Regions from separate parts of the Streptomyces sp. SudanB25_2051 genome, predicted to be linked through region 2. Evidence: riboswitches for the same ligand, from Rfam matches in the RefSeq annotation. Region 2 holds a riboswitch; each other region holds the start of a gene.
The links. A riboswitch is a leader RNA that binds a small molecule or an ion and turns the genes downstream of it on or off. The one in region 2 is predicted to bind cyclic di-AMP.
Positions count from the first base shown of each region.

Region 1: another riboswitch for cyclic di-AMP. It lies ahead of ACSUPT_RS01825 (transglycosylase SLT domain-containing protein); the one in region 2 lies ahead of ACSUPT_RS11225 (transglycosylase family protein).
Region 3: another riboswitch for cyclic di-AMP. It lies ahead of ACSUPT_RS28360 (C40 family peptidase); the one in region 2 lies ahead of ACSUPT_RS11225 (transglycosylase family protein).
Region 4: another riboswitch for cyclic di-AMP. It lies ahead of ACSUPT_RS18455 (NlpC/P60 family protein); the one in region 2 lies ahead of ACSUPT_RS11225 (transglycosylase family protein).

Region 1 is NZ_OZ186787.1:412,160-414,337, forward strand. Features, by position in the region: gene ACSUPT_RS01825 (transglycosylase SLT domain-containing protein) at 136-924, opposite strand; cyclic di-AMP (ydaO/yuaA leader) riboswitch at 928-1,088, opposite strand; gene ACSUPT_RS01830 (vanadium-dependent haloperoxidase) at 1,523-2,178, shown strand, end outside.
Region 2 is NZ_OZ186787.1:2,543,206-2,545,383, reverse strand. Features, by position in the region: gene ACSUPT_RS11230 (transglycosylase family protein) at 1-844, shown strand, start outside; cyclic di-AMP (ydaO/yuaA leader) riboswitch at 1,106-1,276, shown strand; gene ACSUPT_RS11225 (transglycosylase family protein) at 1,280-1,966, shown strand.
Region 3 is NZ_OZ186787.1:6,461,042-6,463,219, reverse strand. Features, by position in the region: gene ACSUPT_RS28365 (hypothetical protein) at 1-179, shown strand, start outside; gene ACSUPT_RS28360 (C40 family peptidase) at 425-910, opposite strand; cyclic di-AMP (ydaO/yuaA leader) riboswitch at 914-1,088, opposite strand; gene ACSUPT_RS28355 (isopenicillin N synthase family dioxygenase) at 1,531-2,178, shown strand, end outside.
Region 4 is NZ_OZ186787.1:4,079,553-4,081,730, reverse strand. Features, by position in the region: gene pcrA (DNA helicase PcrA) at 1-840, opposite strand, end outside; cyclic di-AMP (ydaO/yuaA leader) riboswitch at 1,139-1,288, shown strand; gene ACSUPT_RS18455 (NlpC/P60 family protein) at 1,297-2,178, shown strand, end outside.

The DNA of each region.
Region 1 (2,178 bases), 2.1 Mb from region 2:
GCGGGGCCGTGCCGGTCCCCGGTGGTACGGCCCCGCTCCCCCGGCGGGGCCGTATCGCCGGGGAGGCCGCGGCGCCCGCGGGGCACCCGGCGGGCCGGTCGGTCGGCGCGTCGGGTGCCCCGCGGGCGGTCGGGGTCAGTACGGGCCGTTGACGTTGTCGATGGAGCCGTACCGGTCGGCGGCGTAGTTGCACGCGGCCGTGATGTTGGCGACCGGGTCGTACGGGTCGAACGGCGTACCGGGCACGTGGTAGGCGCGGAACGTGGGGTCGATCACCTGGAGGAGGCCCTTGGAGGGCGTACCGGCGGCGGCGTTCGAGTCCCAGTTGTTGATCGCGAGCGGATTTCCGGAGGACTCGCGCATGATGTTGCGGTGAATTCCCTCGTAAGTGCCGGGAATTCCGCGCTGGGCCATGATGTCCAGCGATTCCTTGATCCAGCCGTCGAGGTTGTCGGCATAGGACTTCACGGCGGTCTGGACGACGGCGGTGCGGGCGGCGGAACGGTCGGCGCGGACGGCCGTGGAACGCTCGGCGGCGGCCTTCGCCGCGGCCGGGGCCTTGGCGCCGACGGTGAGCTTCAGACCCGGACGGATGAGTGACGGGTTGTCACCGATGGCGTTCTTGTTGTCCGCGTAGAGCTTCTTCCAGCCGCCGCTCAGGGAGTGCTCGGCGGCGATGCCGGAAAGGGTGTCGCCGGCGACCACGGTGTGCGTGACGGTCTTGGCGGCCTTGACGGCGGCGGGCGCCGCGGCGGGCGCCTGGGCGGCGACGGAGATCGCGGCGGGGGCCGCGCTCGGGGCGGCGGAGGCGGTGGCCGCGCCGGTCAGGGGCAGGGCGAGGGCGGCTCCGCCGGTGCTCGCGACGACGAGTCCACGGCTGAGGCGGCTGCTCTTGGGGCGACGGTGCTTACCCTGTGCGGGCATGGGGCGTTTCCTCTCCGACGCCTGCGAGGTGAGCTGTCGGGTTCGGGCTGGAGATGCCCGGCCGCGGTCGCCCGCGACTTCACCCCAAGCCGTTCCGGATGACCGGAACGGCGGCTTACCTGGTTCCCCCGCTCCTGCCGAGCGTGAATGTGTGAGTGCTGGAGCCCGGAAGGCGGCAGGATTCGGCGTTCCCTCCGGAATGACGGTGACCGTAAACGACATCCGCGGGGCGGAACAAGGCCGGGAATTTCCCGCGAAGATCCATTTCCGGGGCCGGTGGCGGCGAAATTCCGTACCACCGCGCGGCGTACGCGCGATTTCCCCTCCGGACCGCCGTGACCGACATCACGGATTACGGGCGGCGGTGGCGTTGCCCTCACCACACCGCAAAATTGCGCCAATTGACCACCAGTCGGCAAATCTCACAAACACCCCAAATCAGACATAGGTCCGGAGTCGCCTCCGTTCGGGTGGACCCGGCGCCCGGACGGGCGCGCGACCCGCCGGCAGCGGTTGCGGTTCCCGCCCCGGCCGCGAGGGTGAGGATGTCGCAAACTGACCAAACAGGGGCGAAATCGTGCATAAAACACCACTGAGGATGTCACCGCGCCGGACCCTCCTCGCCGCAGCCGCGCTGCTGGGGCTGACCGCCACCGCCGCCGCGGTCCCGGCGTCCGTCGCACAGGCGGAACCCGCCGTCTCGGCGCCCGGCGCCGTCATCGCCGACTGGGCCCGGCTCACGGGCGAGGTCGTCGACCCGGAAGGCAAGTCGAACTCGTCGGAGACGTCCGTCTGGCACGCCGTCGTCTCGGCGGGCATGTACAACGCGGTCGTCGGCATCGAGGGCCGCTACGAGCCGTACCGCTGGAGCGAGCGGGGGCCCGGTTCGGCGTCCTCCGTGGCCGCCGCCGCGACCGCCGCCCACGACGTGCTGCTCCACTACTTCCCCCAGGCCGAGCCGAAGCTGGAGAGCGCCTACGCCGCCTCGCTCGCCGAGGTGCCGGACGGGCCCGCCGAGAAGGCCGGCGTGGAGTTCGGCCGCCGCGCGGCGGCCCACATGGTCGCGCTGCGCAAGGACGACGGCTTCGGCGCCCAGGTCCCCTTCACCACCTCGCCGGCCCTCGGGGTGTGGCGGCCCACGCCGCCCGCGCAGCAGCCGTTCACCAGTTCGTGGCTGGGGCGTCTGCGCCCGATGCTCATCGAGCGGCCCGACCACTTCCGGCCCGCGGCGCCTCCCGCGCTGACGTCCGCCCG
Region 2 (2,178 bases):
CGACCTCGGCAACGGCTACTACGGCGGCCTCCAGCTGTCGCAGGAGACCTGGCAGGCGTACGGAGGCACGGCGTACGCGCCGCGCGCCGACCTCGCCAGCCGCTCCGAGCAGATAGCCGTCGCGGAGAAGGTCTACGCCGCCCAGGGCTCCGCCGCCTGGGAGACCTGCGCGCCCATCGCGAACCTCGGCGGCGCCGGCGAGGAATCCGCCCCGGCGGAGACCGCCCCCGACGCCACGCCCGACGCCACCGCGGACACCGGCACCGGCGGCGAAGCCGCCAAGCCGGCCCCGGACGAGCAGCCCACCACGCCGGACGACGCCCCGGCCGGCACCGAGGGCTCAACGGGCTCCGGCGCGGCGGGCCTGCCCGGCGAGCCCACCGCGCCCGCCACCCCGGACGCGACGGCCTCCCCGACCGCGCCCGCGGCCCCCTCCACCGACCCCACCGCCCCCGGCGACGCCTCCGCGGCCGAGGACGGCACGGGCACCCCCGCGACCGGCACCGGCAAGCACCGCGGCGAACCCGCCAAGGAGGAAGCCGGGGCCGTCCCGACGCTTCCGGGCGGAACCGACGAGACCACCGGAACGGGCAATCCGGCCGAGAGCCGCGAATCCGGCAGGCACGCCTCGCGCGGTGACGGAACGGCACGTACGGGCGACGGGCTCGCCCCGGACGGTACGTACACCGTCCAGCCCGGCGACAACCTCTGGACCATCGCGGACAGCCACGAGCTGCCCGGCGGCTGGACGGCGCTCTACGACGCGAACCGCGAGACCGTGGGTACCGACCCCGACCTCATCCTCCCTGGCCAGAGCCTCGACCTGGGCGCGAACGAGGGGTAGTTACGGGCAGGAATGTCCGTTTCTTCGAAGTGAGACAAGAGTCTCTTTGCCTCAACTCGCGCCCCTGCGCCGCCCGGTCCGTCCGTTTCCGCCCCTACCTGCGCAAACGCCCTTATGGGGCAGGCGCGTAGGGGCGGATTGACCGGGATGTCCGTCTTTGATCTCCGCATGGGTCTGTGCTTACCGTCGATACCGCTCGCCACCGCGGGCCCCGTCCGACCGGTAACGCCGAATCCTGCCGCCGGACGACGGGAACAGTCGACGCATCACGCGCCGTAGGCAGGAGCGGGGGACCCAAGGTAAGCGCCGGGCCCTGCCGTCGAGAGACGGCCGGACCGGCTAGGGGTGAAGCCGCGCGCCACCAGCGCGCGGCCGGGCACTCACCAGGCCCGAACCCGACAGCTCACCTCGCAGGCGTCGGTGAGGAGATTCGCCATGCTGAATTCCGGCAAGGGAAAGCACCGTCGCCCGTCCAAGGCCGTCCGTCTCGCCGCGTTCGCCGGCATCACCGGTGTGGCCGTCGCCGCCCCGCTGATGGGCGCCACGTCCGCCAGTGCCGCGACCGCCGCCGAGTGGGACCGCGTCGCGCAGTGCGAGTCCGGCGGCAACTGGTCCATCAACACCGGCAACGGCTACTACGGCGGCCTGCAGTTCTCGGCCTCCACCTGGGCCGCGTACGGCGGCACGCAGTACGCCCCCACCGCCGACAAGGCCAGCAAGTCCCAGCAGATAGCCATCGCCGAGAAGGTCCTCGCGGGCCAGGGCAAGGGCGCCTGGCCGTCCTGCGGCGTCGGCCTGTCCAGCACCCCGTACGGCGGCGCCCCCGAGCGCACCGCCGAGCAGCCCACCACGCGCAGCGAGCAGCGCACCGCGCCGAAGGCCGAGACGGCGCAGCCGAAGGCCGCCGCGCCGAAGGCCGAGTCGAAGACCGTCACCACCCCGACCGGCGAGAAGGTCGAGAAGGGCGACGGCGAGTACAAGGTCAAGGCCGGCGACACGCTCAGCACCATCGCCGCCGCGAAGGACGTCAAGGGCGGCTGGAAGAAGCTGTTCGACCTGAACAAGGACATCGTCGCCGACGCCGACCTCATCTACCCGGGCCAGCAGCTCCACCTGAGCTGACCCGCCCACCGGGCCGGCGCCCCTGAGCCGGCCCGCCCCCGGCCCGCCCCCCGGGGCCGCCCGCCCTCCGGGGCCGGGCCGCCCGCGCGGGCCGTCCCCCGAGCCGCCCCGGCCCGCCGCGCATCCCCCCGTGCGCGGCGGTCCGGGGCATCGGCCTTCCCGGTACCGCCGCCGAGGTCCTGCGGCCCGGCGCGGGCGGGCTCCCGAGGGGT
Region 3 (2,178 bases), 3.9 Mb from region 2:
CCTCGCTCCTCAGCCAGGTGGACGACCTCGCCACGAGCGGGGTCGACGAGGACCACCGCCACCAGGTGCCGAAGGTGACCGAGCAGTTCGGCGGGCTCAGCGGCGTGCAGCAGCTGGGGCAGCTGCGGCAGGTCGTCGCCCCGGTGGCGCCCGTGCTCGGACTGGTGCCGGGACTGTAGGACCCGCCCACCCCTCGGAGGCGGCCCTCGAAGCGTGCCCCCGGACATGATGGTCCGGGGGCACACTCATGGGCGGGACTTCATGTGCCGGAGCCCTCGCGGGCCGGTCCGGGGCCGGGTCCTGGGCCTGGCGGCCGGTCAGGTTCGAGACAAGGGCGCTGGCCTGTCCGGCCGTCAGGCCCTGGGTGGCGGTCCGGGATACCGGCACGGCGCCACCCGGGGCACCGAGCATGCCCCGCGGGGTCTCAGCGGACCCGGCCGAACAGGACCTTGCTGGTCCAGAGCCGCTCCAGCTTGACCACGGAGCCGGCCTTCGGGGAGTGCCAGATGCGGTTGCTGCCGGCGTAGATGCCGACGTGGTACACCCGGCCGCCGGAGTGGAAGAACACCAGGTCGCCCTTGCGGAGGCTGGACGCCGAGATGTGGCGTGTCTTGTTGTACTGCTGCTGCGCGGTGCGCGGCAGGTTCTTGCCGGCCTTCTTGTAGGCATACAGCGTCAGGCCGGAGCAGTCGAACCGGGTCGGCCCGGCGGCCCCGTACTTGTAGGGGGAGCCCTTCTTCGACGCGGCCACGTTGAGGGCCTTCGTCGCGTACGACGGACCTGCCGTCTGCGCCTGCGCCTCGGGGGTGGCCCCCGGTGCCAGCAGGGTGCCGGCGAGGGCGGCGACGGTCAGCGCCGAGACGGCGCCGGTCCGGGACAGCTTGGACGGAACGTGATTCTGCGCGGTCATGCGCAACCCTTCGTCATCCGCCTGCGAAGGATGACCTGTCGGGTTCGGGCTGCGAAGTTGCCCGGCCGCTGACGCGGCTTCACCCCAAGGAACGGCCCTGGCGGGCACGTCCCGTACTGCTGGGTCCTCCACTCCTGCCGATCCACTTCGTGTCGACCAGATCCGGACGGCGGCAGGACTCGGCGTCCGCCCGGACCGCCTCGCCACGGCGGCGAGGGCTTGTCGTCGTCAAGGATCTTGACCCATTTCGGGAGGGATCTTCGAACGGAATCGGCATTTTGTGAGACTCCTCACCGTTGGCCGGATCGGCGTGTCGCGGATGGCCGAAGGGTTGCGGAGGGGTGTCCGCGGGGTGTGTGGCGGACGTCTCGGAGCGCTCGTGATCGCGGCGCGTTACCCTGTCCGGGTGACTCTTCTCGTGATGCGCCGACACGTCGACTACGTGCGCGTCACGACCATGAGCTGTCTGCGCCAGGACTGACTTCTCCCCTTCTCCACCTCTCCACCGGTCCTGCAGCGACGCACCCTCCCGGCACACTCCCGCCGGAGCCTTCCGTACGCCGCGTTCCCGTCATCCTCGGGCAGCAGGGCCTCGTCACACGCGAAACGGAAGCCACACCATGCCTGCCACGACCGCCACCGCCGCCCCCTCCGCCGCCCCGGTCCTGCCCGTCATCGACCTGTCCGCCGCCGACGACCCGCGCACCCGCGAGGCGTTCCACCGGGACTTGCTCGCCGCGGCCCGCGACGTGGGGTTCCTGCATCTGACCGGGCATGGTGTCAGCGAGCGGGAGATCGCCCGGATCATGGAGCTGACCAGGGCGTTCTTCGCACTGCCCGAGGCCGACCGGCTGGCGCTCAGCAATCTGAACTCGCCGCACTTCCGGGGCTACACGCGCGTCGGGCACGAGCTGACCGGCGGCCGTTCCGACTGGCGCGACCAGCTGGACGTGGGCGCCGAACGCCCCGCTCCCGCGGTGGGCCCGGACGACCCGGCGTACCTGTGGCTGGAGGGGCCCAACCAGTGGCCCGCGGCGCTGCCGGAACTGCGCACGGCCGTCCTCGACTGGCAGGACCGGCTCGCGGCCGTGGCGCACCGGCTGCTGCGGGAGCTGCTGACCGCGCTGGGCGCGCCCGCCGACTTCTTCGACGACGCGTTCGCCGAGCGGCCGCACCTGCACACCAAGCTCGTCCGCTACCCCGGTTCGGCGCCGGAGGGGGACGGCCAGGGGGTGGGCGCGCACAAGGACTACGGCTTTCTGACGCTG
Region 4 (2,178 bases), 1.5 Mb from region 2:
GTGGCGGAAGCGGCGGCGGTAGTGCTCGGCGACGTCGGGGAACGCCTGGAGCAGGTGGACCGTCGTCATGATGATGTCGTCGAAGTCCAGGGCGTTGGCCTCGCGCAGCCGCGCCTGGTACATCCGGTACGCCTCGGCGAGGGTCTTCTCGAAGCCGTCGGCCGCCTGGTCGGCGAAGGTCTCCTCGTCGATGAGCTCGTTCTTGAGGTTGGAGACCTTGGCGCTGAACGACTTCGGCGGATACCGCTTCGGGTCGAGGTCCAGATCGCGGCAGACCAGGGCCATCAGGCGCTTGGAGTCGGCGGCGTCGTAGATCGAGAACGACGAGGTGAAGCCGAGCTTCTTCGACTCGCGGCGCAGGATGCGCACGCACGCGCTGTGGAACGTCATGACCCACATGGCGTTCGCCCGCGGGCCGACGAGCTGCTCGACGCGCTCCTTCATCTCGCCCGCGGCCTTGTTGGTGAACGTGATCGCCAGTATCTGGCCGGGGTGCACATGGCGCGTGGCGAGGAGATGGGCGATGCGGTGGGTGAGCACCCGCGTCTTGCCGGAGCCCGCGCCGGCGACGATCAGCAGCGGCGTGCCGTGGTGGACGACGGCGGCGCGCTGCTGCTCGTTCAACCCGTCGAGCAGGGCCTCCGGGCTCACGACGGGGCGGGGCGAGCCGTCCCGGTAGTACGGGTCGCGGGCCGGGGGCACGTCGAACTTCCCCTCGAAGAGGTCGTACGGGACCTCCTCCGCGGCCGGGGGGACCTCGGAGTCCTCGGGCGGCGGGGGCTCCTCCGCGGGGTGGTTGCGGAGATCCGCCAGGAAGCTGTCGTCAAAGAGGCTGCTCATCGCCTACCGAGTCTAGGCGGCCCCACTGACAGGCCGGGCCGGAACGCGGACCCTCACGCTCAGCGACGCGGAAGCGACGGTGCGCGGGCGCACGGGTGCCGGCAGCGGCCGCGTACGGGTGAGGACGCCGGTTACGGCCAGGACACGGAAACGTATCGGGCATATCGCGCGACGTCCTTCACAGCCCCGCCGCGGGTTGGCTAGCGTGCTCGCACGAGCGGCCCGTCCCCCGTTTCGGCGACCCGCGCCGACCGGGCCGCCCCCGCCGAATCCGGCGCGCCGCCGCCTGCCCGCCCACGGCAGGCGCGCGCACCCTCCGGAGCCGGGGACCCACCCAGTACCACCGGGGTGAATCGGCTCACGCCGCTGCCGCGGCGGGGCCGTAGGGCACCTTCCGTTCGCGCCCGAACCCGTCAGCTAACCCGGTAGGCGGTCCATGGAAGGAGATGCCGAGCCTTGGCATCGCATCGCAAGCCGCGCAGCCGGAGCACCGCACGCATCATCGGTGCCCAGTCCCCCGCTGTCGGTTTCACCACGGCCGCCGTGGCGTCCGTGACCCTGCTGTCGGCGCAGAGCGCGGCCGCCGCTCCGGCGGCCGGTACGGCTCCGGCCGGCAAACCGAGCGTCGAGGAGGTCCAGCGGAAGGTCGACGACCTGTACCGGCAGGCCGGTACGGCGGCCGGCAGGAACCACCGGCCCGGGGACGCCGCGGGCGCGCAGCCGCGCGCGGTCGACGCGGCGCCGGCCGGGGCGCCGCGCACCCGTCCGGGGGCGCTCGGCCCGAGGGCGTCGCTGCCGCTCCCGGACGCTTCGACGGCGGCCGGGGACCGGGCCCGGCCGCTGGACCTGCCCGCGGAGCCGCGGGGGCGGGCGGGCGAGTACCCGGCCGGGCGGGCGGAGGCGGCGCCGGAGCGGCAGCCGGCCGACGCGCAGGCGTCGCTCCGGGCGGCGAAGCGGACCACGCGCGCGAAGCTCGCGGAGGCGCGGGCCGTGCTGCACCGGGTGACGGCCGGCGACCGGGAGCAGTTGCCGCCGGGGCCGGCGTGGGAGCGCACGGGTGCGGGTTCCGGCACGGAGGCCCTGCCGGGGGGCGCGTCCGGGGCGGTGGCCGGTCCGGACGCGAGCGCTCCCGCACCGGAGGGTGCGGAGGGCGCGACGCGGCTCTGCGGCGGCGCGGCGGGTACGGGCGGCGGCTCCTATGCCGCCAAGGCCGAGAAGGTGCTGGCGTTCGCCCGCGCGCAGCTCGGCAAACCGTACGTCCGCGGGGCGGCGGGCCCGTCCTCGTACGACTGCTCGGGGCTGACGCAGGCGGCGTGGAAGGCGGCGGGTGTGGAGCTG